4 regions of the Streptomyces sp. WG5 genome follow, and region 3 is predicted to be linked to each of the others. Evidence: riboswitches for the same ligand, from Rfam matches in the RefSeq annotation. Region 3 holds a riboswitch; each other region holds the start of a gene.

Region 1 (7,752 bases), on a different contig from region 3:
CGGCGTGCGCCTCGATGATCCCGGCGTACTCGCGGCAGGCGGCGAAGGTCCGCTCCAGCGCCTCGGGGGCCAGCCGCCCGGTGCGGTCGACGCCCTGGCCGAGCCGCACGATGGTCATGCGGCGGTCCAGGTCGGTCAGCTCACCGGTCCCGGGGTCGGCGTCGGCGACCAGCAGCCGGATGGAGTTCGTACCGCAGTCGATGGCGGCGACACGGGTCACTTGCCGTCCTCCTCGTCCGTGAGAGCCGGAAGGGACACGCACGGCCCCTTGCGCCACCACTCGGGCAGCATCGCGATCGCCTCGTCGCCCAGCGGGTTGACGCCGGGGCCGGCCGCCAGCGAGTGGGCGACCAGCACGTGCAGGCACTTGACCCGGTCCGGCATGCCGCCCGCGCTCGGGAAGCCGGTCAGCTCCTCGATCTCGTCGCGGCGCCGGATGTAGTCCTCGTGCGCGGCCCGGTAGGCGCCGGCCAGCTCCGGGTCGGCGGCGAGGCGCTCGGTCATCTCCTTCATCACGCCGTTCGCCTCCAGCGTGCCGATGGCGGAGGCCGCCTTGGGGCACGTCAGGTAGTACAGCGTGGGGAAGGGAGTGCCGTCGGGCAGCCGCGGCGCCGTCTCCACGACGTCCGGCTGTCCGCAGGGGCAGCGGTGCGCGATGGCGCGCAGGCCGCGCGGGGGGCGTCCGAGCTGCTGCTCGAAGGCCTCGACGTCCGCGTCGGTGGGCTCGGTGCGCGGGGTGGTCGGCGGGGGAGTCTGCATGGCTGTCTTCTGCTGGTCTTCCTGTTGAGTCACTGCCGGCGCTGTCGGTTCACTGCCGGCGGGCGGCGGTGTCGGCCTTGTCGACCCCGTCCCATACGTTCCGGTACCAGGGGCGGTCGGCGGCACCGGCCTCGGCGCGGGCCTTCCTGGCCGCGTCCGGGTCGATGACGACGAATCCGGTCTCCCCCGGCATCACGTAGTGCAGCCGAAGCCGGATCTGCTGCTCGGCGTAGGCGTCGTCCTCCCAGCGTGCCTTGAGGTCGCGCAGGTCCTCGACCCGGTCCCGGGTCTCCTGCTGCTCCCGCCGCAGATCGGCGATCTCGGCGCGCTGGGCGACGTACTGCCGTATCGGGTAGGCGAGCGCCACGACGAGCGAGCAGAGCACCATCGCGAGCAGCGCGGCCCGGCCGGTCAGCCGGGAGCGACGGGCCTGGCGCTTGGTCTGCGAGCGGTAGACCCGGGCCGCGGTCTGTTCCCCGATGATCCGGATCCTGGTCGCGGTGGAGAAACGGTCCCGGTCCTTCACGGCCATCCTGGTCTCCGCCTCCCGTGCACACGCGTACGTCCCCGCACACGGTACGGGACCGGGTACGGGGACGTACGTACGACGCTGCCTCTCGGGGCCGCGGTCAGCCCTTGAAGCGCGGGAACGCGCTGCGGCCGGCGTACACCGCGGCGTCGTCGAGGATCTCCTCGATGCGCAGCAGCTGGTTGTACTTGGCGACGCGCTCGGAGCGGGCCGGGGCGCCGGTCTTGATCTGGCCGCAGTTGGTGGCGACGGCCAGGTCGGCGATGGTGACGTCCTCGGTCTCGCCGGAGCGGTGGGACATCATGCACTTGAAGCCGTTGCGCTGGGCCAGCTCGACGGCGTCCAGGGTCTCGGTCAGCGAACCGATCTGGTTGACCTTGACCAGCAGGGCGTTGGCGGCGCTCTCCTCGATGCCGCGGGCGAGGCGCTCCGGGTTGGTGACGAACAGGTCGTCGCCGACGATCTGGACCTTGTCGCCGAGCTTGCCGGTGAGGATCTTCCAGCCGTCCCAGTCGTCCTCGAACAGCGGGTCCTCGATGGAGACCAGCGGGTACGCCTCGACCAGCTCGGCGTAGTACTCGGTCATCTCGGCGGCCGTGCGCTCCTTGCCCTCGAAGGTGTAGGAGCCGTCCTTGTAGAACTCGGACGCGGCGACGTCGAGGGCGAGGGCGATCTGCTCGCCGGGGGTGTAGCCGGCTTCCTTGATGGCCTCGAGGATGAGGTCGAGGGCCTCGCGGTTGGAGCCGAGGTTGGGGGCGAAGCCGCCCTCGTCGCCGAGGCCGGTGGCCAGGCCCTTGCTCTTCAGGACCTTCTTCAGGGTGTGGTAGACCTCGGCGCCCCAGCGCAGGGCCTCGGAGAAGGACTCCGCGCCGATCGGGGCGATCATGAACTCCTGGATGTCCACGTTGGAGTCGGCGTGCGAGCCGCCGTTCAGGATGTTCATCATCGGCACCGGCAGCAGGTGCGCGTTGGGGCCGCCCAGGTAGCGGAAGAGCGGCAGGTCGCTGGCCTCGGAGGCGGCGTGGGCGACGGCGAGCGAGACGCCGAGGATGGCGTTGGCGCCGAGCGAGCCCTTGTTGTCGGTGGCGTCCAGGTCGAACATCGCCTGGTCGATCAGGCGCTGCTCGGTGGCGTCGTAGCCGACGAGCTCCGGGCCGATCTGCTCGATGACGGCCAGGACGGCCTTCTCGACGCCCTTGCCCAGGTAACGGTTGGAGTCGCCGTCACGGAGTTCGATGGCCTCGAAGGCGCCGGTGGAGGCGCCGGACGGAACGGCGGCACGACCCGTGCTGCCGTCGTCGAGGCCGACCTCGACCTCGACCGTGGGGTTGCCTCGGGAGTCCAGGATTTCCCGGGCTACGACGACGTCGATGGACGGCACGAGCATCTCCTTCTTCAATGTGACGCTTCGGTGTGACGCGCGGGTCCACAGGACCGCAGCGGCTCTGCGGGACCGAGCCTAACCGGCTCCGGGCGATCGGCCAGCCGATCGCCCACCCGCTGGACAGAACCGAGAGTAAATTGTTTCCGAACGGAACAAAGACGTTTCCGGAAACCCGGCCCGATTCGGGGGCGGGAACGGAGCCGGGACCAGGGCAGGAACGGGGTACGGGGTGAGGGCGTGAAAATCCCGCCCCGGCGCGTACGGGGGAACACGCGCCGGAGCGGGAGCAAGGGGGCCGCTGCCTACTTCAGGTGCAGCTGCTGGCCCGGGTAGATCAGGTCGGCGTCGTCGACGATGTCGTCGTTCCGCTCGAACAGCTTCGCCCAGCCGCCCTCGACGTCGTGCTCCTCGGCGATCGAGCTGAGGGTGTCGCCCTTGACCACCTTGTACTCGCCGTCGCCCTTCTCGACCTTCTTGCCGGTCGGGGTGGTGACGGTCTTCTCGGCGGCCGGACGCTCGGCGGAGCGGGAGGCCTTCTGCTCGGAGGAGCGGTCGGCACCGGAGCCGCTGCCCTGGCTCTGCGCGCTCCCGGAGCTGCCGGAGCTCTCGGAGGAGCCGGAGTTCTGGGAGGAGCCGCTGTCCTGGCTCTCACCGGAGCCGCCGCCGGTGTACGCGGCGCTCGACAGGCCGGTGCCGCAGACCGGCCAGGCGCCCTTGCCCTGGCCCGCGAGCACCTTCTCGGCGATCTCGATCTGCTGCGCCTTGCTGGCCTGGTCCGCGGTCGCGGCGTACTGCGTACCGCCGTAGCCGGCCCAGGTGGAGGCGGAGAACTGCAGACCGCCGTAGTAGCCGTTGCCGGTGTTGATGGACCAGTTGCCGCCGGACTCGCACTGGGCGACGGCGTCCCACTCGGACGCGGTGGCGGCGGAGGCGTTGCCGGCCGCCATCAGCGGGGCGGCGACGGCGGCACCGGTGACGCCGGCGACGGCGATGACACGGGTGGCCTTGGACGGGCGACGGTGCTTGCCCTTGCCGGAAAACAGCATGGTTGATCCCCTCACCGACGCCTGCGAGGTGAGCTGTCGGGTTCGGGCCGGTTGAGTTGCCCGGCCGGGTTCCTCGCGGAACTCGGCTCCACCCCTAGCCGCTCCGGCTCAACTGCCCGGTGCGGCACTTACCTTGGGTCCCCCGCTCCTGCCTTCGGCGCTCGACGCGACGACTGTTCCCGGACGGCCGCTGGCAGGATTCGGCGTTGCGGCAGCCGGGGCCCGCGATGACGGGCGGTCATGACCGTAGTCACGCGCTCCGCGGATTTACAAAGACGATCACGGCTTCTGAGACCTATCTCTCACGAGATCCAAAACGGGCATACAGCCTCTAACCGTGACGCGAACTCCCCCTACTTTTCGCCCGATTCGCCCGTGACCGTGAGCGTCTGACCGGGCAGGATGTGGTCGGGGTCGGCACCGACGACCTCCTTGTTGCCGGCGTAGAGCGAATGCCAGCCGCCGTCCAGGTCGAGGGAGTCGGCGATGCCCCAGAGGCTGTCGCCGGAACGCACGGTGTACGAGCCGTCCACGGCCTGGCGCGCCTCGCCCTCACCGCGCGAGGCGTGACGCCCCGACGACTCGGCCGTACGGCCGTCCACCGCCCCCTCGTCGGCGCTGCCGCCCCGGTGCCGGCCCGCGCCGGACTCCTCCGTGTCGGTGAGGGCCGAAGAGCCTTCACTCTGCCCCGGCCTGTCCGCTTCGCCACCCTCCGGGGAGGTCGTGGGGGAAACGCCGGTGTTCTGCGGTTCACCGCTCTCCGTGGACTCGGATCCGGAGGACGTGTCGGACTTGGTCGAATCGTCCCCGCTGTCCGACGAGGGGTCAGCGGAGGGCGAGGAGGACGAGGAAGGGGAGGAGGGAGAGGAAGGAGACGAAGGGGACGCCTCGGACGTGGGCTCCGCCGGCTCCGTCGAGCCGGACGTGCCCGACGATCCGGTCGAGCCGGACGCCCCGGAGAGACCGGGGAGGCCCGACGGCTCTTCCGAGGCGACCGATCCCTCCGACGAGCCGTCACCCGCCGCGCCCGAACCACCGCCGGCGGACGCCGAGTCGTCGCCCAGGCCCGCGAGCAGACCGCACGTCGGCCAGGCGGCGATGCCCTGGTCCGCGTGTATCTTCTCGGCGACTCTCACCTGCTGGGAGCGACTGGCCTGGTCGGCGCTCGGCGCGTACTCCAGGCCGCCGTACTGCTCCCAGGCGTCCTGGGACAGCTGCAGGCCGCCGTAGTACCCGTTGCCGCTGTTCTGGCTCCAGGCGCCGCCGGTCTCGCACTCGGCGACCCGGTCCCAGCTCGCCCCGTCGGCCGCGTGGGCGCCGGTGGCGCCGAGGAGCGGGATCGCGATGGCGGAGCCGGTCACTCCGGCGGCGACGACCAGGGCGGGAGCCTGGCGGGGGCGGCGGTGACGACCGTTCCCGGAGAGCATGCGACGACCTTTCACGAGACGACGGGGACCGCGCGACGGGTGATGCTCGGGGCGCCACGCTGATTCGTGAACGTATAGGCAGATGATCGCTTGTCACAAGTTCATGCCGCGCAGATCACGTGAAGATCACAGATTTGAGCGCGTGTCACCTTTGCGTCGACGGCGGACCGTCGTCGGCCGACGACGACGCGACCGGCGTGAACGAGACGGGCAAGGTACGCAAACCCCGCATGATGAGTCCGCCGCGCCAGCGCAGTTCGGCCGGGTCGGCGGCGAGGCGCAGGTCCGGGAGGCGGGTGAGGAGCGTGCCGATCGCGGTCTGCCCCTCCAGCCGGGCGAGCGGGGCGCCGAGGCAGTAGTGGATGCCGTGGCCGTACCCGAGGTGCTGGCTGTCCCGGCGGGAGAGGTCCAGGGTGTCCGGGTCCGTGAACCGCTCCGGGTCCCGGTCGGCGGCGGCGAGGACCACGAGGACGGGGTCGCCGGCCGCGATCTCCTGCCCGCCGATGGTCAGCGCCCGGGTGGCGAAGCGCCAGGTGGCCAGCTCCACGGGGCCGTCGTACCGCAGGAGTTCCTCGACACCCGTCTCCAGCAGGGCGCGCTCGCCCGCGGCGAGGGACGTCTGCAGGCGGGCCCGCTGTTCGGGGTGGGTGAGCAGGGCGTGCACTCCGTTGCCCACCAGGTTGACGGTGGTCTCGAAACCGGCGAAGAGCAGGATGAAGGCCATCGCCGCGGCCTCGTTCTCGGTGAGGTGCTCGCCGTGGTCGGAGGCGCGGATGAGCCCGGAGATGAGGTCCTCGCCGGGGCCGGGCTCGGCCGGCAGCGCCGCGCGCTTGCGGTGGATGAGGTCGGCGAGATAGCCCCGCATCTTCTTCACCGACCGGGCGACCCCGCCCCGTGGCCCACCACCGTGGCGGATCATCATGCCCGCCCACTCCCGGAAGTCGTCCTGGTCCTCGCGGGGTACGCCGAGCAGGTCGCAGATGGCGTAGATGGGCAGCGGGAAGGCGAACTCGTGGATCAGGTCGGCGGACCCCGTGCCGGCGAACCGGTCGATGAGGCCGTCGGCGAGCTCCTGCACCCGGGGCGCGAACTCGGCGACCCTGCGGGGCGTGAACGCCTTGCTGACCAGCCGCCGCAGCCGGGTGTGGTCCGGCGGGTCGATGTTCAGCAGATGGGTCATGAGCTCGGCTTTCCGCTCCCCCGGAATGCCGGTCTTGCCCTTGGCGTGCGCGGGCTCGTCGTGGTGCGCCGGGTTCTTGGACAGCCGCGGGTCGGCGAGGGCCTGCTTGGCGTCGGCGTACCGGGTGACCAGCCAGGCCTCCACTCCGCTGGGCAGCCGGGTGCGGTGCACGGGGGCGTGCTCGCGCAGCCAGGCGTAGGCGGGGTAGGGGTTGCCGGCGAACTCCCAGGTGAAGAGCTCGGGGGTGGGGCCGTCGGGCGTGGGACGGCCCGGCGTGGAGTGGCCCGACGTGGGGCGGTCGGGCGTGGGGTGGTCGGGCGTGGGGTGGTCGGGCGTGGGGTGGTCGGGCGTGGGGTGGTCGGTCACCCCTTGACCGTATCCGGGGGGCCGGAGGTCCTCCGGGCGCCGGTGTGCCTTCGGCCGCGGGCCCTGGGGACCCGGCCTCGGTCTCAGTCCCCGGCGGCCTCCGCCGCCCGGATCGCGTCCCGGTACACCCGTGCCGCGGCTCTCAGTGCCGCCTCGGGGTCCGTGCCGCCGGCCTCGGCGCGTGCGGCCAGGGCGAGGAGTTCGTAGCCGATGCCCTCGCCGGAGGGGAGGGGGACCGGGAGGCCCGCGGTGCGGACGCGGGAGGCGAGCTTGGCCGCGAGGGCGAGGCCGGGCTGGCCGAGCGGGACGCCCTCGGTGACCGAGGTGCGCTGCTTCTCGGCCGCCTTGGTGCGCAGCCAGTGCTCCCTGACCTCCTCGGGGGTGGAGGCCGTCTCGTCACCGAAGACGTGCGGGTGGCGGTGGATCAGTTTGGCGACGATGGTGCCGGCCACGTCGTCGATGGAGAACGGGGCGTCGGGGTCGTCCTCGGCGATGCGGGCGTGGAAGACGACCTGGAGGAGTACGTCGCCCAGTTCCTCGCGGAGTTCCTCGCGGTCACCGTCCTCGATCGCCTCGACGAGTTCGTACGCCTCCTCGATGGCGTACTTGGCCAGACCCTTGTGGGTGCGTTCGGACGACCAGGGGCATGCGAGGCGGATGCGGTCCATGACCTGGACGAGGTCGAGCAGGCGCGCACCCGGGAGGTCGTAGGAGGCGGGGAGCAGTTCGAGGTCCGGCATGCGGACGCGGCCCGATCCGGCGAGGCGGGCCAGTCCGTCGGTGAGGGCGGGGTCGCCCTCACCGGTCGCCACGACCACCACCGTGCGACCGCCGGCGCAGGCGGCGACCAGTTCCTCGGCGGTCGGGGCCGCCTCGTCGACCCGTATGCCCGCCTCGCGCAGGTACGGCAGCTGCGGGTGCGTCGCATCGGCGCACAGCACGCGGTCGGCGGTCCGCAGGGCCTGCCAGGCGGGCCAGGAGAGCAGGCCGGGGGCGACGCGATGGCTGGTGGTGAGGAGGACGACGCGGCCCGGGTCGGGGGAGGCGCCGGGGGCGGCGTC
Region 2 (7,752 bases), on a different contig from region 3:
CGACGCCAGCCGGGGCCGGTCGCGCACGAAGCCGTGCGCGCGGCGGGCCGGCTCGCGGCCGAGCCAGTGCAGCGCGGCGCCCGCTCCCGGACGTGTCGCCGCTCCCTCGTACACGGGCAGTTCACCGGTCTTCAGCGAGTCCTTGTACTCCGCCGGGCCCCGCCCCATGTCGAGCATGCCGATGCCCTCGGCGGCGGCCGCCTCGGCCATCCGCAGATGCAGGATCAGCCCCGGCGAGTACTTCGCGAAGTCCGGGTCGTACGCCGGGAACCAGCAGGCCAGCACCGTCGCCGAGCGCAGTCCGAAGTGGGCGGCGACCGGCCGTCGGTCGGCGTAGAGCACGGACAGCGTGCCGGTGCACTCCGGCGCCCGGGTCTCCGCCAGCCGTGCCACGAGCCGGCTGATCCACTCCTGTGCGAACCGGTCGCGGCGCCCCGTCCTGCGGTACTGCGCCGACTTCCACTCCATGAGCGTGCGCAACGCGGCCGGGTCACGCTCGTCGAACACGAAGCGCACGTCACCGACCTGGCGGCCGAGCCTGCGCTCCTTGGCGAGGGTGGTCTTGAGGAACTTCGGTGACCGGTCGCGCAGTACGTCCTCGTACGCCTCGTACCCCCGCTCGACGTCGATGACGTAGGTGGTGAGCTCCTCGGCGGCGTACGGCACGAACAGCTCCTGGTTCGCCTCCAGGTTGTCGAAGGCGAAGCTCGACAGGGAGCAGGCCCGCAGCAGTTCGCGGGTGTTCAGGGCGAGGTCCTGGCGCAGGACCGCGCCCTGGCAGTCCGACACCCCGAGCCCGATCGCCCGGCCCTGTCCCAGCGGCCCGCGCTCGTGCGGCAGGAAACCGGACGCCTCCCCGCCGTCGTACACCACCGCCACCCGCGCCCGCGGCCGTACCCGGCCCACGACGTCGGTGAACTCCGGTTCCATGAACGGGTTGCGCAGCGCCGTCGACTTGGCGCGCAGCTCCCGCCAGTGTTCCCGCTCCCCCTCGCCCAGCTCCTCCGGCCTGAGCACACGCACACGTCCGCTGTTCAACCCGACCCCCCGATCAAGTTCCCCCTGGACAACAGGAAGGTACCTCCGGGGGCCCCGGGCCGGTAGGTAGCGGACCATGTTGTTGCCAACCGGTGCACAGGCCTTTAACCGGCTTTAGTCGATGATGTGCCAGGTTTCGGACAGGTTCGTGCGTCCTCGTGCGCCTGTAGGCCGTACTCGTGCGGACTCGTGCCGTACTCGCGCGTCCTCGCTCGGATGCGATCGCGGGTGAGTCGGACAGGTGCGGTGTCCGTATTCTCTGATCATGGACCGCACCGCATATTCACTCGTCGCCACCGACCTCGACGGCACGCTGCTCCGCGGCGACGACACCGTCTCCGACCGGTCGCTGGCCGCGCTGGCGCGGGCGGCGGGGGCCGGTGCGCGGCATCTGGTGGTGACGGGGCGGCCGGCGCCCCGGGTGCGGTCCCTGCTCGACCGCCTCGGCTGCACGGGACTCGCGGTGTGCGGACAGGGTGCGCAGGTGTACGACGCCGGCGCCAACCGGATGCTGTGGTCGGTCACGCTGGACCGGGAACTGGCCGAGACCGCACTCGGCAAGATCGAGGCCGAGGTGGGGCAGGTGCACGCCGCGGTCGACCAGGACGGCGTCGACGGCCTCACGCTCATCGAGCCCGGGTACCTGATGCCCCACCCGACGCTGCCCGCGGTGCGGGTCGAGCGGCGCGACGAACTGTGGTCCACGCCGATCAGCAAGGTGTTGCTGCGCCACCCCGACCTGTCCGACGACGAGTTGGCGGCGACGGCGCGCGCGGTGGTGGGCTCCCTCGCCACGGTCACCATGTCGGGGCCGGGAACGGTCGAGCTCCAGCCGTGCGGCATCACCAAGGCGACCGGCCTGGCACTGGCCGCCGAGCGGCTGGGGGTGAGCCGACGGCGGACGATCGCCTTCGGGGACATGCCCAACGACATCCCCATGTTCGACTGGGCGGCACACGGTGTCGCCATGGCCGGCGCCCACCCCGAACTCAAGGCGGTGGCCGACGAGGTCACCACGACGAACGAGGACGACGGCGTGGCCGTCGTCCTCGAGCGGGTCTTCGGAGCGTCCTGAGCGGAGCCCCTCGGCCGGATCGACCTCATCGGGGCCTCCTGACCGGAGAGCCTTCTGACCGGAGCCCCCTCGGCCGAGGAGCTGCCTCGGCCGGAGCCTCGTGGCTGGAGTCGGCCTTGGCTGGGGCCCCTGGCCGAGGACTTCCTGTCGGAGTCCTCGGCCGGAGCCTCCTTGCCAGTGGCTCAGTGGCTCAGTGGCTCAGTGGTCAGTGGCTCAGCGGCTCAGTGGATCGGGCCTCAGGCCTCGGGCCTCTGTGCCAGTGCCTGTCAGTACGCGCCGAAGACGTTGTCCATCGAGCCGTACCGGTCGGCCGCGTAGTTGCAGGCCGCGGTGATGTTGGCGACCGGGTCGTACGGGTCCCAGGAGGTGCCGGGCACGTGGTACGCCTCGAAGGTGGGCGCGATCACCTGGAGCAGCCCCTTGGACGGGGTGCCGTTGATGGCGTTGATGTCCCAGTTGTTGATGGCGAACGGGTTGCCGGACGACTCCCGCATGATGTTGCGGTGGATGCCCTCGTACGACCCGGGGATGCCGTGCTGGGCCATGATGTCGAGCGACTCCCGGATCCAGCCGTCGAGGTTGTCCGGGTAGGTCGTCGCCGCGGTGGTGGCGGTCGCGGCGGCCGGGGTGGCCGGGGTGGCCGCGGACGCGCCGGTGGCGCCGAGGAGCGGCAGGGCGAGCACGGCGGCGCCGGTGCCGGCCACGGCGAGCTTGCGGGCGAGGCGGCTGGTCCGGGCGTGACGGTTCTGACCGTTGGCAGACATGTGTGAGTCCCTCTCCTTACGCCTGCGAGGTGAGCTGTCGGGTTCGGGCGGGGAGGTGCCCGGCCGGGTCCTGACGGACACGGCTTCACCCCGAGCCGCTCCGGTGGTGACCGGTGCGGCGACTTACCTGGGTCCCCCGCTCCTGCCTGCGAGTGTGTTGGCGGATGACTGTGCGTCCGGGCGGTGGCAGGATTCGGCGTCCGCCCGACAGGCCGGGAACGTATGCGAGAGCACATGTCCGAAACAAGTGCAGGAATCACCCAACGCGCCTGTTGACCTTGATCTGGGGGGTTTGAGGTACTTGATCCTTTGCGGCCACCAAGGGCCAATTGCCTTGCGGCACAAAGGGAGGGCACAGCCGGCGGCATGGTTGCCCGGGGGTGTGGAGGAGTGAGTCAACTCACCCGCATCGACAAGTGTGGCAAATCGGGCATTGGGATCAACTGTGGGTCAATTGCCCGTAGGGCGGAGAGCTTCGGGTGTTGACCGACGGCCGAGCGGGCCCGCTGTCGCGCGCACCCGGTGTGCGACCCCGCCCTGATCGGTGTTTCCGTGTGTCCCGGGGGCATCCGTTCGGGGGTGGGGGCAGGGAGAGCCGAGTGGGTGACGTATCCGGAGTGCGAGCCGTTGGGAGGGATGATGTGATCTTCAGTGGCGGGTTCTGGCCCTGGCGATGTCGATCAATGTCTGCTCATATCGCCTGATCAAAAACATACTGTTCATGATCCGATACCGACCGGCCTGTAACGGTGGGCGCTAGCGGTGATCGAAAGGTGACCGGATACGCTGGCTCGAGTGGTGGCAGCGACCTATCGACAAACCAGGTAATCGCCAGTAGACACCAGCAGACAGGAGACCCCTCGTGACCGTCGTCGGGCCGTTCGGGCTGAGCGTGCGGGACCAGGCTCTGGAAGCCGATGTCCAGGCCGGATTGGTTGCTGTCGAGGAAGGGTTGCTTGAGGCAACCAAGAGCGAGGTTCCGTTCATCACGGAGGCCGCCCAGCATCTCGTGCGGGCCGGCGGCAAACGATTCCGGCCACTGCTGGTCATGCTCTCGGCCCAGTTCGGCGACCCCTATGCCCCCGGGATCGTGCCCTCGGCCGTCGTCGTGGAGCTGACCCACCTCGCCACCCTCTACCACGACGACGTGATGGACGAGGCCGCCGTGCGGCGTGGTGTGGCCAGCGCCAACACCCGCTGGGGCAACTCGGTCGCGGTCCTCACCGGCGACTTCCTGTTCGCCCGCGCCTCCCAGATCCTCGCCGACCTCGGGCCCGAGGCGGTCCGCGTGCAGGCACTGGCGTTCGAGCGGCTCGTCACCGGACAGATCCTGGAGACGGCGGGGCCGCAGGACGGCCGGGACCCCGTCGACCACTACCTGGACGTGCTGGGCGGCAAGACGGGATCGCTGGTGGCGGTCTCCTGCCGGTTCGGCGCGATGATGTCCGGCGCCGACGAAACGGTCGTGGACGTGCTGACCCAGTACGGCGAACGGCTCGGCGTCGCCTTCCAGCTCGCGGACGACGTCCTGGACATCGCCTCCGACTCCCAGGAATCGGGGAAGACGCCCGGCACCGACCTGCGCGAGGGCATCCCGACCCTTCCGGTGCTGCGGCTGCGCGAGCGGGCGGCCCGACTGGGGCTGGCCGACGACATCGCCCTGTGCGAGCTGCTGGGCTCCGACCTGAGCGACGACGCGCGGCACGCGGAGGCGCTGCGGCTGCTGCGCGCCCACCCCGCGCTGGAGCAGGCGCGACGCGACACGGTGCGGTACGCCAAGGACGCCCGGGCGGCGCTGGCCCCGCTCAGGGAGTGCGAGGCGAAGGCCGCGCTGGTGGAGCTGTGTGACGCCGTGGTGCACCGGGCCGGCTGAACATCCTGGCCGCCCGTGACCTGCGCCGGGGGGACCGCGCCGCAGGGCGGACGGCGGCGTACGTCGGCGATGGGCGGCGTACGGCTGTACAGCCCACCCCCTACGGGCCGGGGGAGTCGTGGCCCCTCCGTGTCATCCCGCAGGAGTAGGCGGAGTTGAGCCCGCGGTCTGACGATTCCGCCTGGCCGATTTGGTCAGATGGACACCACGGAAACACCAATCCTCACCGATTCGGGTGAGAATGGCGGCTCACGGGTTGACGAGTGCGAGGTCGCGAGAAAGCCGCCGCCGACGAGGAGGCAGGGCACACATGGCACCGATCGATTCCGACGACAACACGACGGCCGGGGCGGACGAGGGTCTGCGGGCAGGGCGGCGCAGGGCCGCACGGTACGTCGTTCCGGTCGCGGTGATGGGAGTGGCGGCCGCGACGATCGGCCTCGTCCCGGCGATCGCGGACTCCGGGGATCCGGACCTTCCGAAGGTCACGGCGGAGCAGCTCATCGAGAAGATCGCCACGTCGGACGTCCAGCAGCTGTCCGGCACGGTCAAGATCAGCACGGACCTGGGTCTGCCGGACCTCGGCGGCCTGGAGAGCGGCCTGTTGTCCGGTATGTCCGGCGGTTCGGGTCCGGGGGGCGACGAGGAGGGCTCCGCGGCCGACCCGTCGGCCAAGCTCACCGGGCTGGTGACCGGCACCCACACGCTCCGGGTCGCCGCCGACGGCCCCGACCGGCAGAAACTGTCGCTGCTGGAGAACGCCGCCGAGTACAGCCTGATCCACGACGGCAAGGACGTGTGGGGCTACGACAGCAAGTCCAACGAGGTCTACCACTCCACCATGTCCGGCAGCGCCGAGCAGTCGGAGGAGGAAGTGCCGGCCACCCCGAAGGACTTCGCCGACCAGGCCCTCAAGGCGGTCGACGACACCACCTCCGTGACCGTCGACGGCACCGCGCAGGTGGCCGGCCGGGACGCCTACCGACTGATGATCAAGCCCAAGCAGTCCGGTTCCACGGTCGGCGCCATCAGCGTCGCGGTGGACGCCAAGACCGGCATGCCGCTGAAGTTCACGCTGACTCCGGCGAGCGGCGGTGCCGCGGTCGTCGACGTGGGCTTCACCCAGGTCAGCTTCGCGAAGCCGGACGCCTCGACGTTCGACTTCACCCCGCCCAAGGGTGCGAAGGTCACCGAGGCTGACGAGGTGGCCGAGGCGCCGGAGCGCGGGCGGGCCGGGGGTGACCTCGGCGAGGAGATGGACGGCCTGAAGGAGCAGGGCGGTCCGGAGGTCATCGGCGAGGGCTGGAACGCGATCGCCACCTTCGACACCGGCGGTCAGGGCCTGCCCACGGCCTCCGCGGGCGGCGACCTCGGTGGCTTCCTCGGCTCCTTCGGCGACCAGGTCAAGGGCGACTTCGGCTCCGGTACCGTCTTCAAGACCCGCCTGGTCAACGCCCTGATCACGGACGACGGCAAGGTCTACGCGGGTGCCGTCACCAAGGACGCGCTGGTCAAGGCGGCCGACGCGGCCCAGTAAGCGTCGGCGGCAAGAGCCCCGGGCGCCGGGCATCGGGTGCCCGGCATCGGGGGTGCCGGGCACCCGGGGCGTCAGCGCGTAGGAGCGATCACGAAGTGAGGGAGCCGATGGCCGAACCGTCCGCCACGGAACCGGTGGGCCCGGGCCAGGAGAGCGGCACGGACGACGCCGTCATCGCCACCCGTGCGCTGACCAAGCGCTACCGCGGCGGCCAGCTCGCCGTCGACGGTCTGGACCTGACCGTCCCGGCGGGCAGCGTCTTCGGCTTCCTCGGCCCCAACGGCTCCGGCAAGACCACCACCATCCGCATGCTGATGGGTCTGATCGAACCGACCTCGGGCACCGCCCGGGTGCTGGGCCGGACCATGCCGGGTGCCGCCCGCGCCGTACTGCCCCGGGTCGGTGCCCTCATCGAGGGCCCGGCCCTGTACGGCTTCCTCTCCGGACGCGACAACCTGGTGCGCTACGACGCGGCGGACCCGACCGCCGACCCGCGCACCCGGCGCGAGCGCGTCGCGGCGGCGCTGGACCGGGTGGGCCTCGCGGCCGCCGCCGGCAAGAAGGCGAAAGCGTATTCGCTCGGCATGAAGCAGCGCCTCGGGCTCGCCGCGGCACTGCTCCAGCCGCGCCGCCTCCTGGTCCTGGACGAGCCGACCAACGGGCTCGACCCCCAGGGCATGCGCGAGATCCGCGCGCTCGTGCGCGAACTGGCCTCCGACGGAACCACTGTCTTCCTCTCCTCCCACCTGCTGGACGAGATCGAGCAGGTGTGCACGCACGCCGCCGTGATGGCCCGGGGGCGGCTGCTCACCCAGGGCCCGGTCGCCGACCTGGCGGCCGGGGCGCGCCGCCGGCTCGTGGTGACGACGCCGGACACGGGGGAGGCCGCCCGGGTGATGAAGGAACAGGGGGCCGGGGACGTGGTCGTCGCCGAGGACCGGGTGACGGCGGAGCCACCCGACCGTGACCTCGCCGACCTGAACGCCGCGCTGGTCACGGCCGGTGTCAGGGTCCGGGGCCTCGCAGTGGAACGGGCCTCCTTGGAGGACGCGTTCGTGGCGCTGACCGGAGAGGGCTTCGATGTCGCGGGCTGAGGTGTCACAGAGCGAGGTGGCGCAGGCCGAGGTGTCACAGACCGAGGTGGCGCGGGCGGTGCGTGGCCCGAGTCCGCTGTGGTCCTTGGGACTGCTGCGCAGCGAAGTGCTGATCACCTTCCGGCGCTGGCGCACCCTCGCCCTGCTGGGCGTGCTGGCCGCCGTGCCGGTCCTGGTGGGGATCGCCGTGAAGATCGAGACGAGCGACGGGGCGTCGTTCGGCGGTGGCGGTGGTGGTGGCGGTGGTGGCGCGGGACCGGCGTTCATCTCGCAGATCAGCAACAACGGTCTGTTCCTGGTCTTCACCGCGCTCGCCGCTACCCTCCCGTTCTTCCTGCCGATGGCCGTCGGCGTCGTCGCGGGCGACGCGA
Region 3 (7,752 bases):
CCGGTACGCAGGGGTTCCTGGTGGGGCTGGGTCTCGCGGTGCTGCCCGTGCCGCTGCTCGTGGCCGTGTTCCGCTGGCTGGACCGGGTCGATCCCGGGCCCTGGCGGAACCTGCTGTTCTGCTTCGCCTGGGGTGCCTGCGCGGCGGCGCTGATAGCGATCGTCGCGAACAGCTTCGCGACGAGATGGATAGCGACGGCCACCGCCGACCCGGCCGGCGCGGACACCCTGGGCGCCACGGTCATAGCCCCGGTCGTCGAGGAGTCCGCCAAGGCCGCCGCCGTCCTGCTGGTCTTCCTGTTCCGCCGGCACCACTTCACCGGCATCGTCGACGGCGTGGTCGTCGCCGGTGTCACCGCCACCGGCTTCGCCTTCACCGAGAACATCCTCTACCTCGGCACCGCCTTCGGCACCGACCAGCTCACCGGCGACAGCGGCCTCACGTCCGTCACCGCGGCGACCTTCTTCGTCCGCATCGTGATGTCGCCGTTCGCCCACCCGCTCTTCACCGTGCTCACCGGCATCGGCTTCGGCATCGCCGCGCTCCGGGCGGGCCGTCACCGCCTGCGCCGGGCCCTGCTCCCCCTGTGCGGCCTGCTGCTCGCGATGGGCATGCACGCCCTGTGGAACGGCTCGGCCTCGTTCGGCGAGTACGGCTTCCTCGCCGTGTACACGGCGTTCATGGTGCCCTCCTTCGGCCTGGTGACCTGGCTGGTGATCTGGACCCGGCAGCGCGAACTGGGCACCGTACGGGCCGAACTGCCGGTGTACGTCACGGCCGGGTGGCTGGGGCCGGCCGAACCGTACGCGCTCGGCTCGATGCGCGCCCGGCGCATCGCCCGGCAGCACGCACACCGGCACGGCGGGAAGGAGGCGGCGCGGGCGGTGGCGCGGTACGAGGCGTACGCGACCTCGCTGGCGTTGCTCCGGCAGCGGGGGCGGCGGGGCACGGCGGGCGCCGACTTCACCGTACGGGAGCGGGAACTGCTCGACGCCCTGTGGCACCGGCGCGACGTGGCGCGACCGGCGCTGGACTACGCGGCCCGGGCCACCGCGCCGCCCGTGCCGGTGGCGGTACCGCCCTGGCCGTACTCGTACGGGCCGTACGGCCCCGGCCGTCCCGCGGTGGCCCCGGCACCGTACCCCGCACCGGGCGCATACGCCCCGCACAACCCCTACGCCCCGCCCAGCCCGTACGCCCCCTACCGGCCGTAAGCCCGCAGCCGCCCGGCGCACCGCGTCCGGTCCGCCCGCTCGGTCCGCCCGCCCGCCCGCCGCGAGCGGCCCTCAGGCCGATGCCTCCGTGAGCTTCCCGACCTCGTCCTCCGTCAGGCTCAGCTCCGCCACCCCCAGCAGTGCCGGCAGCTGCTCCACCGTGCGCGCGGACGCGATCGGCGCGGCCACCGTCGGCTGTGCGGCCAGCCAGGCCAGGGCGACCGTGGCGACGGGAGCGTCGTGGGCCTCGGCGATCTCGTCGAGGGCGGTGAGGACCCGCCGGCCGCGCCCGGTCTCCAGGTGCTTCGCGGCGCCGCCCGCCCGAGGACTGTCGACGTCCGCACCGGGCCGGTACTTGCCCGTGAGGAAGCCGGACGCGAGGGCGTAGTACGGCACTGCGGCCAGGCCGGCCTGCTCGGCGAGGTCGCGCAGCTCGCCCTCGTACGTGTCGCGCGAGACCAGGTTGTAGTGGGGCTGGAGGGCCACGTAGCGGGCGAGGCCCTCGCGGTCGGAGAAGGCCAGGGACTCCGCGAGCCGCTCCGCGGAGATGTTGGAGGCGGCGATGTGCCGGACCTTGCCCGCCCTCACCAGCTCGTCGAGCGCGCCGATGATCTCCTCCACCGGCACCTCGGGCTTGTCGAAGTGGGTGTAGTAGAGGTCGATGTGGTCGGTGCGCAGGCGGCGCAGTGAGGCGTCGGCGGCGGCCTTGATGTTCGCGGCGGTCAGTCCCGGGTACTCGGGGTGCTGGCTGACCTTGGTGGCGAGGACGACGTCGCCGCGGTTGCCGCGGGAGGCGAGCCACTCGCCGATGAGCGTTTCGGACTCGCCGCCGCTGTTGCCGTCGACCCACGCCGAGTAGGAGTCGGCGGTGTCGAGGAAGTTGCCGCCGGCCGCGGTGTAGGCGTCCAGGACGGCGAAGGAGCGGTCGCGGTCGGCGGTCCAGCCGAGGACGTTGCCGCCGAGGGCGAGGGGGAAGACCTCGAGGTCGGAGGAGCCGAGCTTGCGCAGAGAAGTCATGTCCTGCGTCAACGAACACACCGGACGATGTGATTCCGGCAGCGGCGCAAAGATCCCGCAAACCGGCAGCCCTGACGTCGGGGGGTTGCCGTCAGGACCGCCGGCGATCAGCGGGGATCAGATGGACGGGGCAGCGCGAGGCACGAGCCCGGCCCTCAGGGGCGAGAGGCCGGTGCTCAGGGGCGCGAGCCCGGCCCTCAGCGGCGAGAGGCCGGTGCTCGTCAGCGGCGCGAGGCCGGTGCTCAGGGGTTGAGGCCCTTGTTCTGCAGCCACGCCATCGGGTCGATACCGGCGCCGTCGGCCGTGTGGACCTCCATGTGGAGGTGGGCGCCGGTGACGTTGCCGGTGGCTCCGACGCGGCCGATGATGTCGCCGGTGGCGACCTTCTGGCCGACGCTGACGCTGATGGAGGACTGGTGGGCGTACCAGATCTCGGTTCCGTCCTCGAGGGTCAGCACGGTCTTGTAGCCGTAGGACCCGTCGTAGCCGGCCGACGTGATGGTGCCGCTGTGGACCGCCTTGAGCAGCGTGCCCGTGGGGGCGGCGAAGTCCAGGCCGGTGTGGTAACCGGAGGACCAGTAGACGCCGGCCTGACCGAAGCTCGAGGAGATCGTGTAGGACGAGGTCGGCAGGGTGTACTGCTTGGCCAGCTTCGCGAGCCGTTCGGCCTCGGCCTTCTTCGCGGCTTCCGCCTCCGCCTTCTTCTTGGCGGCGGCGGCCTTGGCCTGGGCCTCCTTCTCCGCCTTGGCGGCGGCTTCCGCGGCCTTCTTCTCGGCCGCGGCGACGGCTTCGGCGGCGGCCTTGCTCTCCACCTGGGCCTGCTGCTGCTCGGCCTGCGCCATGATCCGGGCCCGCAGCGTCTCACCGGCGTCGGCGGTGCTCTCGCTGCCGGTGTCGGTGCCGGCCGCGACGCCGATGCCACTGAGCGGGGTGGCGGAGCCCTCGGGTTCCGGCTCCTCGTCGTCGGAGATGAGCGAGCCGACGTTCGGCAGGTCCGGCATGGAGATCGACACCGGCGGCTTGCCGGTCTGCGCGCTGGCCATGCCACCCGCGCCGACGGCCGCTATGACACCGACGCCGAGGACGGTGGAGCTGCGGGCGAGTCCGCCGCGCTGCTTGGCGACGCGGTGCCGGCCGCGTACGGGACGGATGGATTCCGCGGTGGGATTCCACTCCTCCCAGGGACCCTCTTCGGCGCGGTAGCCGTCGTAGCCGAAGGTGTCGGCGTCGTGCTGGTTCGGCACGAACGGGGCCTCGGGGGCAGGCCGGTTGGACGCCACGTGGGCGTACTCCTTTCCTTCCTTCTCGCCTACCGGGTTAGCTGACGGGTTCGGAGCAGGAAGGTCTCCTACGCGCGTATATCCGCCGTGTCTCCACGGCGTCGTACGCCCGATTCACCCCAATGTGGTGGTTCCCCGGTTCCCTTGCGGGATTCGGCGCGTGCGCACGGAGCCGCCTTCTGTGACGGCTGGGACGACCGCGCTGCGTTATCGAACGTTAATAGACGCGAGGCTCGGATTCCAAGCGGTTCCTCTTGATCATTAACGATTCCGGCCGGGACGTACGCCTCATGGAGGGCCAAAGCCGGGCGAGTTGACCCCCTCTCAGTATTCCCCCTCGCGTCACAACTTTCTGATGGTGTGTCAGTTGTTATGCGGAGGGCGGTCGGCCGGTCACGTCCCGTGACATCGGTCAGGGCCGTCGTACGGCGAGCAGTGCCATGTCGTCGGCCATGCCGCCCCCGGAGTGCCGGCGCACGTCGTCGGCGAGGGTGCCGAGCAGCTCCGACGGATGCCGGAAGACGCGGCCGGCCAGCCGCGCCTGCGGGTCGTAGAACTCGCCCTGGGCGTCCCGGGCTTCCGAGACTCCGTCCGTGTACAGCAGCAGTGTGGCCCCACCGGGGAAGTCGGCCTCCTCCGCACGGTCGGGCCACACGCCGAGCTCGCCCATGCCGAGCGGCAGCGCCGACTCCCGGGCGGGCAGCGGGCGCAGGGTGCCGTCGGCGTACAGCAGCAGGGGCGGCGGGTGGCCTCGGTTGACGATGCGGACGACCCCGTCGCCGTGGGGGAGTTCGGCGAGCACGGCGGTGGTGAATCCCTCGAAGGCGTCCAGGCCGTCCCGCCGGGAACCCTCGCGGGCCAGCGCCCGCTCCAGCCGCTGCGCCACCGCCTCCAGCGTCGCCTCCTGTTCGGCGGCCTCCCGGAAGGCGCCGATCACGACGGCGACGGCGCCCACCGCGCCCATGCCCTTGCCGCGCACGTCCCCGACGATGAGCCGGATGCCGCGCGCGCTGTCCTGTACGGCGTAGAGGTCGCCGCCGATGAAGGCGTCGGCCTGCGCGGCCTCGTAGCAGGCGGCGATCTCGAAGCCGCCGATCCGCTCGGCGGGCTCGGGCAGCACGGCGCGCTGGGCGGCCTCGGCGATCTCGCGCACGGAGACGAGGCGCTCGCCGGTGCGGCGGACGAAGCCGTTCACGAGGACGGCGAGCACGGCGACCGTCGCGATGGTGATCAGCTCGGTGAGGGAGTCGACGTAGTGGATGACGCCCTTGCTCAGCTGCAGCCCGACGACGGCGGCGACCACGGCGGCACCGGTGAGCGCCGTGCCGCGCCGGGAGTAGATCGGGGCGGCGACCAGGGGCGCGGCCGTGTAGAGGGGGCCTGCGGTGAAGTACCTCGGGGTGAAGAGGTCGTACAGGATGGCGACGACGATCAGCAGTACGGGCAGCAGGCGTACGACGGCCCGCCCGTACGAGGTCCGCCACGCCCGCGGCGGGCCTGCGCCCGGCCGGGGTGGCTCCGGGACGTCTCCGACGCCGGGGTCGGGCACGGGGTCGCCGGGGAGTCGGCCGCCGGCTCTGGCGTACGTCCCCTCGTCGTCCACGTCACCTGGCCGCACCACTGGCCTCCCGCCACCCCGCACGTCTGCGCCGCTTGCCGTCCCTTCGTCCAGGTTTCCCGGAGCGGGGGTGGGGGGCGAGCGGTGAGGGCCGACCGGGTGACGGAGCGGGTGCGTGTGTCGCGAACGCGAACGCGAACGCACCGAAGGCCGGAATCCTCAAGGATTCCGGCCTTCGGTCTTCAGTAGCGGGGACAGGATTTGAACCTGCGACCTCTGGGTTATGAGCCCAGCGAGCTACCGAGCTGCTCCACCCCGCGTCGTTGTGTCTTTACTGTACTTCATCCCGGGGGTGGAATGCACATCCGTACCTCCCCACCCCCCCCAGCTGCCCTCCGCTACCCCTCCAGATGGCGGTTCGGCGCCTTCGCCCGCTCCTCGTACTCCGGCAGTACGACGACGGTGGCGCCCCCGGCCGCGAGCACTCCGCTGCCGTCGGCTCCCGGTACGAAGGTGTCCGGCTCCCGCCAGGCCGTGACCACGCGGCGCACCCCGGCGTCGAGGACGAGCCGGGCGCAGGGCGCGGGCCGGGAGGCGCGGCGGGCGCACGGTTCCAGGCTGCTGTACACGGTGGCGGTCGCCAGCCGCGGGTCGGCGGGGTCCGCCTTCGCGAGCGCGGCCTCCTCGGCGTGCACGACGGGATCGCCGCCCTCCCGCGAGTGCCCGCGCGCCAGCTCCGTCCCGTCGGCGGCGACCACGACCGCCCCGACACTGAACGCCGTCCCGGACGGCGGGCACAGCTCGGCCAGCTCGCAGGTGAGCGCCAGCCAGTGCCGGTCGGCGGCGGTCACGCGGTCGCCGGTGCCGGGTGCGGTGGGCAGGTACCGCGTCAGCACCACGTCCTCGATGCGCCGCGTCTCCACCAGCCGCAGCCGCCCGCCCTGGTACGCGCCGGGCCCGAAGAGCCGGGGCGCGTCCGGGTCACCGACGATCAGCGGGGCGAGGGCGAGCTGCAGTTCGTCGACGAGTTCCTGCTGCAACAGCTGGGTGTGCACGGTCCCTCCGCCCTCGACCATCAGCCGCCGCACACCCCGCCGGTCGTGCAGGTACTCCAGCGCCGCCCGCCAGTCGAGTACCGCCCCGAGCGGCACGACGTCGGCGGCGACACCGAGGGCGCGGGCCCGCCGGGCGCCCTCGTCCGTGGTCAGGAGCGCCTTCTCCCCACCGGTGTGCCAGAACGACGCCGCCGGGTCCAGGTCCCCGGTGGCGCTGACCGTCACCTTGAGCGGGTACTCCGCCTTCCCCGCCGCGACCCGGGCGGCCCGCCGCTCGGCCGAGTTGACCAGCAGCCGCGGATTGTCCGCCCGGATCGTGCCGGCCCCGACCAGCACCGCGTCGACGGACGCCCGCACCTCGTCGACCCGGTCGAAGTCGGCCGGGGAGGAGAGCAGGAGCCGGTCGGGGCCGGTGTCGTCCAGGTAGCCGTCGAGGGAGACGGCGGCGGAGAGGAGGACGTACGGGAGGGGCATCAGGCACTCCGGTGGGACGTGTGGGAGGCGTGGGACGCCTGGGACTGTGGGACGGGCTGACTGACACGGGACGGCGTTACGAGTCGGTGGGACGGACGAACCGCACCGGCTCGGCCAGGACCGTCTCGGCGTTGGTCACGTCCGAGGTGCGGGCGGCGAGTGTCGCCGCCGCGAGTCGGGGCGGCAACGCCTCCCCGAACTTCAGGCCGCGCACCGCCCGCTCGTCGACCTCGGGCGGGCACAGCCCCGAGAGGGCGTCGGCGAGGGCGGCGCGCCACCGTCCTCGGGCGTGCTGGGGTGCGGGATCTCCGGCTTGTTGGAGGGGCCCATCTCCACATCCGTGAAGCGCAGCAGCAGGCTCTTGACCGCGCACTCCGCCGCGAAGCCGTAGAGGTGGTCGGCTGTCGGCAGGCGGCTGTCGCGGTGAACGTAGTCGGCGTCCTCGAAGTGACGCTTCGCCGCCTTGGCGAACTGATCCTCTTGTAAGGTCTCCGGCACATTCGGATCTTATCCATGGACCGGTCCTGACTTTCCGAATCGGCCGCCACTGAACTCGGCTCGTGATGCGGTTCGTTCGCTGCCGTGTCGGGTCAACTCCGGGTACGCGCGGATTCGGGGCAGGACCGTTCCCACAGCTTAGAGACAAAGACTTCCTTGCCCCCCGTACCGTGGATCCGCCGCGCGCCGGTCACCGGAGCGGGGCTGAGTGCCCGCCCGAAGTCCCCCTTCCCTCAACGGAATGAGAAGCGCCGCAGGCCTGGTCGGGTGGCCGGATTCCGTCTGAGTACGAGTACTCAGACGGCATGGTGGCCGATACGGATGATGCGAATGTGACAGGTCGCTACCGTCCGTATCGATCACGGCAGTGTGCGGTCATACGTTTCGACCCGCTTGGCGGCGTAGGACAGGGGAGGGGCCACGCATGGCATGGGACGAATGGGAACAGCTCAAGGCCGCTGCGGCCGAACGGCAGGGCACGCACATGCAGCTGAACCAGTTACCGGCGGAACGTTCCGGGGGCAAGGCCGACCTCATCTCCAACAGGTCGGCCTGGACACAGGCCGGGACGGACATCGGCTCGCTGCGTGAGGACATCAGCAAGGCGATGGCGAAGCTCAAGGACGGCCAGACGGGTTTCGGCAGCGACGCCGGCT
Region 4 (7,752 bases), on a different contig from region 3:
CGGCGACCGGTTGCCGGTCACTCTGCTGCGCGCGGGCGCGGTCCACGGGCCGTACTGCAGGACGCCGCGTGAGCTGTACTTCGTCAAGCGCAACCTCGACGGCAGGCGCCGGCGCGTCCTCGCCTACGGCGGTGCGAGCCGCTTCCACCCTGCGAGCGTGCACACCATCGCGGAGCTGGTCCGGCTGGCCGCCCCGCGGCCGGGTACGCGCGTCCTGAACGCCGTCGACCCGGACGCGCCGACGGTGGCGGAGATCGCGGAGGCGATCGACGCGGTGATGGGCGTCGAGACGGAGGACGTACTGGTGGACGGGCCGCCGCCCGCGGACGGTGTGGGAGACACGCCGTGGTCCGTTCCCGCGCCGGTCGTGTGCGACATGTCCGCGGCCGAGCGGGAGTTGGGCTACCGGCCGGTGGTCCGGTACGCCGAGACCCTGCCGGACACGGTCGCCTTCATCGCGGAGCGGCTGGCCGGACGGGACTGGCGGGAGGCGTACCCGAAGATGTTCCGGGCGTACGGCGACCTCTTCGACTACGCGGCGGAGGACGCCTGGGCGGCGGCGCGGCAGGGCTGAGCACGGCGGGGCTGGGCACGGTACAGGGGCGGCCTGGGTGGGCCGCCCCTCCTCGTGCCCGTCGGCGTCACGGCGCTTTCTCGCCGGTCCGCCGAGGGGAGGGACACGTTCTGCCGACGGCTCCTCAGCCCGGCGAGCGGCGTCGCGGCCGGTCACGTCATCCGGATCCGCCCGGCTGGTCACCGGGGCCGTCGGCGGCCTGACGCATACTCAACAGCCCCCGCACCCCGGCCTGAAGAGCCTCCGGCGAGAAGCTGCCGAACAGCGCGTACTGGGCCCCGAACCCCTGCACCGTGGCCATCAGCGTCCGGGCCACGGCGTCCGGGTCGACGTCGTCGCGCATCATGCCGGTTTCCTGGTAGCGGACCACGACCTTCGCCCAGGCGGCCGTCGCCTTGGCGAACCCTTCGCCCAGGAGGGCGGACAGCGCGTCGTTGCGCAGCGTCTCGGACCAGGCCTGGATCATCAGCCGCGGGAACAGCCACTCGCCGCTGTCCGTCACCGCCGGCCGCTCCCGTGCCATGTGCGCCAGGGTGCGGGCGATGAGTTCGTCGGGCATGGGCGGCGGGCTCTCCCGCGCGGCACGTTCGTACACGTCGCGGATGGCGCCCAGAACCTCGGTGACGATGGCCTCGATCAGCTCCTCCTTGCCGCTGAAGTAGCGGTAGACGGCCCCCGCCGAGAGGTCGACCTCTTTCAGCACGTCCTGCATCGACGTGGCATGGAAGCCGTTGCGGGCGAAGCACAGCGCGGCGCCGTCGAGGATCTGCCGGCGGCGGGCGTCGAGGTGTTCCTGGGATACGCGGGCCATGGTGTCCAACGTAAAACGAACATTCCTTCTTGACAAGGCACCCGAGGCCGCCGCACCGTGGAGGCAGTTCTAAAACGAACGATCCTTCTCTCAGAGGAGTCACTCATGTCCGGCCCCTCCGCTCCTCACGGCCGCCGTGTGGCCGCCGTCGTCGTCCTGCTTCCCGTGCTGGTGGCCCTGGCACTGTGCGCCTTCGCCTGGCCGGCCGCCCGTACGTCCGCCCGCGATCTGCCGCTCGGCGTGGCGGGACCGCCCGCCGCGATCACCCAGGTGGAACAGCGGCTCGCCCAGCGCGAGGGCGCCTTCGAGATCCACCGCTACGCCGACGAGGCCGCGGCCCGCGACGCCGTCGAGGACCGGACCGTGTACGGCGCGGTGGTCGCCGGCGACCGGGGCACGAAGCTGCTCACGGCGTCCGCGGCCGGCCCGTCCGTGGCCCAGCTGCTGCGACAGGCGGTGACCGGGCAGGCCTCCGCCACGGGGACCCCGGTCCAGGTGGTCGATGTGGTGCCCGCTCCCGAGGCGGATCCGCGCGGCGCGGCCCTGGGCGCGAGCGTACTGCCACTCGCACTGGCCGGGATCGCGACCGGCGCCGTGGTGACCTTGCTGGGGTGGCGCGGCGTGCGAGCGGCCGTCGCGGTGGCCGGCGCCGCCGCGTCGACAGGCGTGGCCGCGGCGGTGGTCGCGCACAGCTGGCTCGGGGTGGTCACCGGTGACTGGTGGGCCGTGGCCGGCGCGTTCGGGCTGTCGACCCTGGCCGCCGGCGCGGGCGTCGCCGGGCTCGGGGCGCTGCTCGGGCGCGCGGGTATCGGGCTGGGCGCGGCCGTGATCATGCTGCTGGGCAACCCCTTCTCCGGCGCGTCCTCGGCGCCGGAGATGCTGCCCCGGCCGGCCGGCGCGATCGGCCAGTGGCTGCCGCCGGGCGCGGGCGGCTCGCTCCTGCGCTCGGTGTCCTTCTTCGAGGGCGCCGCGGCCACCGGCCCCGCGCTCACGCTCACGTGGTGGTCCCTGCTGGGCCTGGGCGCGGTCCTGCTCGGCGGCGTACTGCGACAGCGCGCACCCGGCGCCTCACCGGCACCCGACCGGACCCCGGCCCCGGCCGCCTGAGCCCCGGCCGTGAGCGACCGGACCGCGGACCCCGCCACGGTACGGGCCCCCGGACCGGCCGCCGTGCGCACCGGTGCGCCGGGGCCGGAGTGCGCCGGCATCCTGGTGCGGGCGCTGCGCGTGCTGGACGGTGAACGGCGGACGGCGCGCGTCAGCCGTCGGCCGCGTTCCGGCAGTTGACGCGCCGGGGGCCGAAACGGACCAAACGGCGTACCCCCTTTCGGCGTAGGAACACCCTCGATTTCCGACCGGCCGAAGTTGCGCAACCCCTGCTGCCCACACGGCGGAACGAGCCGCTGCGCCGCTGGTCCCGGGCTCGCCACCACACCGGGGGGTGACTCGAACGCGGAGGCGTCCACCCGCACGGGTGAGTGGCGTGTAACAACACAAAGGGCACGTTCCGTTGGGATTCTCCCCCTGGGCGAGACAAGATCCGTGACTGACGACAAGCCCTCGCCGCAGCGGCGGGGCGGTCCGGGCGGACGCCGAGTCCTGCCGCCGCCCGGACGACCGGTCGACAGGAGTGGATCGGCAGGAGTGGAGGACCCGAGCACGACGGGTCGCCGGAACGGTCATCTCCGCGAGAGAGGTGCCGGGCCGAGCAGCCCTTGGGGTGAAGCCGCACTCGTGCGGCCGGGCAACTTCGCCAGCCCGAATCCGACAGGTCATCCTTCACAGGCGGCTGACGAAGGGTTGCGCATGTCTGCGCTCAATCGTGTCCCGTCGCTGATGGCCCGTGCCGGTACGGCCTCGGCCCTCACCCTCGCCGCGATCGGCGGATCCGTCGTGGTCCCCGGTGCCGCCTCCGAGGCGGCCGCGGCGACCTATGCGGCGAAGGCCCTCAAGATCGCGGCCTCCAAGAAGGGTTCACCGTACAAATGGGGCGCCGTCGGACCACGCAGGTTCGACTGCTCCGGACTGACCCTGTATTCGTTCAAGAAGGCCGGCAAGAAGCTGCCGCGCACCGCGGCTCAGCAGTACAACAAGACCCGTCATATTTCCGCCAAGAACCGCAAGGTCGGCGACCTCGTCTTCTTCCACTCGGGCAGCAGCGTCTACCACGTCGGCATCTACGCCGGGAAGGGCAGGATCTGGCACGCCCCGAAGACCGGGGACGTGGTGCGTCTGCAGAAGATCTGGACCGGCAGCGTCTGGTACGGCCGGGTCAATTGACATCCGTTCCTCACCCGGAAGGGCAGGTGCTCCTGTCACCCTCGGCGGGTCCCCGCTCGGGCCGGCCCACGGCCTCGGCGGGTCCCCGCCTCAACGGACCGGGACCTCGACGGGGCGGTCGGCGTCCCCCGCACTCCCCGCGCTCCCGCACGTGCACGTGCGGTGGTTCGGGACCGTCCTCGACGCCGCACGCGGAACGGACGCGCGGCGAGCGCTGTCGGCGCCTCACCGTTCGGGCTCCTGCCGTCCCGCGACCCGCCCCACGGCCGTGGCCGGCTCGGGCGGCACCGGACTGCTCGGCGGCGTCCAGGGCAGTTCGATGAAGACGGTCTTGCCGCCCTCGCGCGTGCGCTGCACCCTCAGCTTGCCGCCGCACTCCGCCGTCAGCCAGCGGATGATCACCATGCCGCGGCCGTTGTCCTGCTGCACGGCGGCGGGCAGACGCTTGGGATACCCCGGATGGCTGTCGGTGACGCCGATGTGCAGTCGCTCGTCGCGGTCGAGCACGAGGTCCACCGTGAAGGTGGGTGACTGTCCGAGCGTGTGCTGGACCGCGTTGGTCGTCAGCTCGGAGACGATGAGCCGGACGGTTTCGGACACATCGGTGTCCGCCGGCAGGCCCCACTCCGCCAGCGTGCCGACCACATAGGTACGCGCGGCGGCCACCGAGGCGGGATCGCTCGGCAGAGTGACGGATGCTTCCAGATGGTCTGCCATGGCGACTCGTCCCTTTCCCACGGGACCGCAGCCGGACACGGAGCGGATGGTTCGAGTACGGTCCCGGACTGGTGCTTCGCCGCCAGACTGCCACCACCAGGCCCGGAAGGGCGGCGATCCCCCAAGATCTGCATATATCTGTCGCTCGATGCGGTGAACTCTGCGACGGCAGAGCGTATTCGGGCGGCTCATAAGGAGTAGAGGAGTGGCCCCATGCAGCACGGCCCCGTGGTGCGCCGCCGGAAGCTGGGCGCGGAACTGCGCGCCCAGCGCACGTCGGCGGGTATCACCAGCGGCGAGGCGGCCCGGCTGGTGGGCTGGCACCAGTCGAAGGTCAGCCGGATCGAGACCGGGACGAGCGGGGCGAAACCGGCCGACGTGCGGTTACTGCTGGACGCCTACGGCGTGGCCGACGACCAGCTGCGGGAGCTGCTGGTGATGCTGGCGGGCTCCGACGACGCGGGCGGCCGGAACCACTGGTGGCACGCCTACCGAGGGGTGCTGCCGCCGACCTACCGCGACTTCATCAGCCTGGAGTCCCAGGCGAGCGCGATGCGCACCCTGGAGACCACCGTGGTCCCCGGTCTGCTGCAGACGCCGGAGTACGCCCGCGCGGTGACGCGCGCCGCGGTGGACGGGCTCCCGGAGGAGCGGCTGGACACCCTGGTGGAGGTGCGACTGGCCCGGCAGGACATCCTGCGGGCGCAGCCGCCACTGGAGCTGAGCGCGGTCCTGGACGAGTCGGTGCTGCGCCGGGAGGTGGGCGGGCCCGGAGTGATGTCCCGTCAGCTGGCGCGACTGGTCGATGCCGCGCGCCTTCCCCATGTCCGGCTCCAGGTCCTGCCCTTCGCCGCCGGGGCGCACATCGGCGTCACCGGGCCTTTCGTAATCTTCTCCTTTTCGAGCACTTCTGATCTGGACGTGGTTGTTCTCGACCACTTGACGAGTAGCCTGCACCTCGAACGGAAAGAAGACCTAGAGGCCTACACCGAGGCCTTCAACACCCTTCTGATCCATGCCCTTTCGCCCGAGGACTCGTTGGACTTCATCGCCGCGACAGCGGCAGGCGCGTAAGGAGGCACCATGACAGACTCCGTGTCCGAACTCCCCCGGAACATCCCGTCCAGTACCGATCTGCCCGGCGTGCGGTGGCTGCGCAGCAGCTACAGCACCGGGGCGAACAACTGCGTGGAGACGGCACGGCCGTCGTCCGGCCCCTGGGCCGGACTGCTCGCCGTGCGCGACTCCAAGGACCCGGCCGGGCCCGCGGTGCTCTTCTCCCCCGGGAGCTGGGCGTCGTTCACGGCCGGGATCCACCGCCGCTGATCCGGCCGGGCATCGGACGACGCACGGCCGTGTCACGCCGACTCATGGCCGCGTTTCGCCGATCACCCGCACAGCGCGTTCGATCTGTTCCCCGGAGAGGTCCGCACGAGCGGTCAGCCTGAGCCGTGAGACGCCGTCAGGTACGGAAGGAGGGCGGAAGCAGCCCACGGACAGGCCGGCCGTACGACAGTCGGCCGCCCACCGTACGGCCCCCTCCGGGGAGGGGGCGCGCACCGAGACGACCGCGGCGTCGGGGCGTACCGCAGACAGCCCCAGGGCCGTCAGACGTGCGTGCAGTGCGGCCGCCACCGCGCGTGCCCGCGCCGCCCGTTCGGGCTCGCGGCGCAGCAGGGTGAGCGCCGCCAGCGCCGCGCCCACCGCCGCGGGTGCGAGGCCGGTGTCGAAGATGAACGTCCGGGCCGCGTTGACCAGGTGCTCGATCACCCGCGCGGGGCCGAGCACGGCCCCGCCCTGGCTGCCGAGCGACTTGGACAGTGTCACCGTCACGACGACGTCGTCGGCGCCCGCGAGTCCCGCCGCGTGCGGGGCGCCCCGGCCGCCCTCGCCGAGGACGCCGAGGCCGTGGGCGTCGTCGACGACCAGTCCGGCGCCGTGCTCGCGGCACGCACCGGCGAGCGCGGCGAGCGGCGCGGCGTCGCCGTCGACGGAGAAGACCGTGTCGGAGACGACGACGCAGGGGCCGCCGTGCGTCGCCAGCGCCTTGCGTACGGCGTCCGGGGCGGCGTGCGCCACCACCTGGGTCGTGCCGCGGGCCAGCCGGCAGCCGTCGATCAGCGAGGCGTGGTTGCCCGCGTCGGAGACGACGAGGGAGCCGTGCGGCGCCAGCGCGGTGACCGCGGCGAGGTTGGCCGCGTAGCCGGAGGAGAAGACGAGCGCGGCCTCGAAACCGCAGAAGGCGGCCAGTTCGCGTTCGAGTTCGGTGTGCAGTTCGGTGGTGCCGGTCACCAGCCGGGACCCGGTCGAGCCGGCCCCCCACGTCCGCGCGGCCCGCGCCGCGCCCTCGGTGACCTCCGGGTGCCGGGCCAGTCCGAGGTAGTCGTTGCTCGCCAGGTCCAGCAGCGGCGAGCCCGCCGGACGGGGGCGCAGAACCCGTTCGAGTCCGGCTCGGCGGCGCACCTCGGCCTGCTCGTCGATCCAGCCGAACGCCATGGGTCGGTCCTCCGGTGTTTTGTAGGCAGTGGACAGACATTAGCGGTCCCGCCGCCCCCGCGAGGTGTGGCGATACCCACACGGTGATCTGTCACTGTTGTGCGAAGTCTCCTTGGCCCCGGGTGGCCCCTTAGGACAGGATCGGCTCTCATGGACCTGCTGAACACGCTGGTGGACAAGGGGGTTCGGCGCGAGTCGCCGACCCGCGAGGAGGCGCTCGCCGTCCTCGCCACTTCCGACGACGACCTGCTCGATGTGGTGGCCGCGGCCGGCAAGGTGCGCCGTCACTGGTTCGGCCGACGGGTGAAACTCAACTATCTCGTCAACCTGAAGTCGGGCCTGTGCCCCGAGGACTGCTCCTACTGCTCGCAGCGGCTCGGCTCCAAGGCCGAGATCCTCAAGTACACCTGGCTGAAGCCCGATCAGGCCTCGCAGGCCGCAGCCGCGGGAGTGGCCGGGGGCGCCAAGCGGGTGTGCCTGGTGGCCAGTGGACGCGGTCCGACCGACCGGGACGTGGACCGGGTCTCGGACACCATCAAGGCCATCAAGGAGCAGAACGGGGCGGTCGAGGTGTGCGCCTGCCTGGGCCTGCTCTCCGACGGCCAGGCGGAACGGCTGCGCGAGGCGGGCGCCGACGCCTACAACCACAACCTCAACACGTCCGAGGCGACGTACGGGGACATCACGACCACGCACACGTACGCCGACCGGGTGGACACGGTGCGCAAGGCGCACGCGGCCGGGCTGTCCGCCTGCTCCGGGCTGATCGCGGGCATGGGCGAGACCGACGAGGACCTGGTCGACGTGGTCTTCTCGCTGCGCGAGCTGGACCCCGACTCGGTGCCGGTGAACTTCCTGATCCCGATGGAGGGCA

The links. A riboswitch is a leader RNA that binds a small molecule or an ion and turns the genes downstream of it on or off. The one in region 3 is predicted to bind cyclic di-AMP.
Region 1: another riboswitch for cyclic di-AMP. It lies ahead of ACP4IX_RS17985 (transglycosylase family protein); the one in region 3 lies ahead of ACP4IX_RS31400 (M23 family metallopeptidase).
Region 2: another riboswitch for cyclic di-AMP. It lies ahead of ACP4IX_RS20560 (transglycosylase SLT domain-containing protein); the one in region 3 lies ahead of ACP4IX_RS31400 (M23 family metallopeptidase).
Region 4: another riboswitch for cyclic di-AMP. It lies ahead of ACP4IX_RS21110 (C40 family peptidase); the one in region 3 lies ahead of ACP4IX_RS31400 (M23 family metallopeptidase).

The regions. Positions count from the first base shown of each region.
Region 1 is NZ_JBNGGC010000015.1:97,134-104,885, forward strand. Features, by position in the region: gene ACP4IX_RS17965 (exopolyphosphatase) at 1-220, opposite strand, end outside; gene ACP4IX_RS17970 (DUF501 domain-containing protein) at 217-759, opposite strand; gene ACP4IX_RS17975 (FtsB family cell division protein) at 809-1,291, opposite strand; gene eno (phosphopyruvate hydratase) at 1,389-2,669, opposite strand; gene ACP4IX_RS17985 (transglycosylase family protein) at 2,975-3,718, opposite strand; cyclic di-AMP (ydaO/yuaA leader) riboswitch at 3,722-3,888, opposite strand; gene ACP4IX_RS17990 (transglycosylase family protein) at 4,072-5,145, opposite strand; gene ACP4IX_RS17995 (cytochrome P450 family protein) at 5,291-6,691, opposite strand; gene ACP4IX_RS18000 (nucleoside triphosphate pyrophosphohydrolase) at 6,775-7,752, opposite strand, start outside.
Region 2 is NZ_JBNGGC010000018.1:77,683-85,434, reverse strand. Features, by position in the region: gene ACP4IX_RS20570 (GNAT family N-acetyltransferase) at 1-1,023, opposite strand, end outside; gene ACP4IX_RS20565 (HAD family hydrolase) at 1,304-2,113, shown strand; gene ACP4IX_RS20560 (transglycosylase SLT domain-containing protein) at 2,380-2,877, opposite strand; cyclic di-AMP (ydaO/yuaA leader) riboswitch at 2,883-3,050, opposite strand; gene ACP4IX_RS20555 (polyprenyl synthetase family protein) at 3,740-4,750, shown strand; gene ACP4IX_RS20550 (LolA family protein) at 5,061-6,287, shown strand; gene ACP4IX_RS20545 (ABC transporter ATP-binding protein) at 6,395-7,381, shown strand; gene ACP4IX_RS20540 (ABC transporter permease) at 7,368-7,752, shown strand, end outside.
Region 3 is NZ_JBNGGC010000040.1:46,791-54,542, reverse strand. Features, by position in the region: gene ACP4IX_RS31410 (PrsW family intramembrane metalloprotease) at 1-1,214, shown strand, start outside; gene ACP4IX_RS31405 (aldo/keto reductase) at 1,287-2,231, opposite strand; gene ACP4IX_RS31400 (M23 family metallopeptidase) at 2,474-3,511, opposite strand; cyclic di-AMP (ydaO/yuaA leader) riboswitch at 3,523-3,680, opposite strand; gene ACP4IX_RS31395 (PP2C family protein-serine/threonine phosphatase) at 3,924-5,114, opposite strand; tRNA gene ACP4IX_RS31390 (tRNA-Met) at 5,316-5,389, opposite strand; gene ACP4IX_RS31385 (dihydrofolate reductase family protein) at 5,468-6,598, opposite strand; gene ACP4IX_RS31380 (hypothetical protein) at 6,675-6,812, opposite strand; gene ACP4IX_RS31375 (hypothetical protein) at 6,800-7,096, opposite strand; gene ACP4IX_RS31370 (hypothetical protein) at 7,521-7,752, shown strand, end outside.
Region 4 is NZ_JBNGGC010000019.1:599-8,350, forward strand. Features, by position in the region: gene ACP4IX_RS21090 (NAD-dependent epimerase/dehydratase family protein) at 1-574, shown strand, start outside; gene ACP4IX_RS21095 (TetR/AcrR family transcriptional regulator) at 732-1,385, opposite strand; gene ACP4IX_RS21100 (ABC transporter permease) at 1,491-2,492, shown strand; gene ACP4IX_RS21105 (hypothetical protein) at 2,502-2,672, shown strand; cyclic di-AMP (ydaO/yuaA leader) riboswitch at 3,044-3,188, shown strand; gene ACP4IX_RS21110 (C40 family peptidase) at 3,192-3,665, shown strand; gene ACP4IX_RS21115 (ATP-binding protein) at 3,891-4,382, opposite strand; gene ACP4IX_RS21120 (helix-turn-helix domain-containing protein) at 4,596-5,456, shown strand; gene ACP4IX_RS21125 (DUF397 domain-containing protein) at 5,478-5,708, shown strand; gene ACP4IX_RS21130 (8-amino-7-oxononanoate synthase) at 5,751-6,878, opposite strand; gene bioB (biotin synthase BioB) at 7,029-7,752, shown strand, end outside.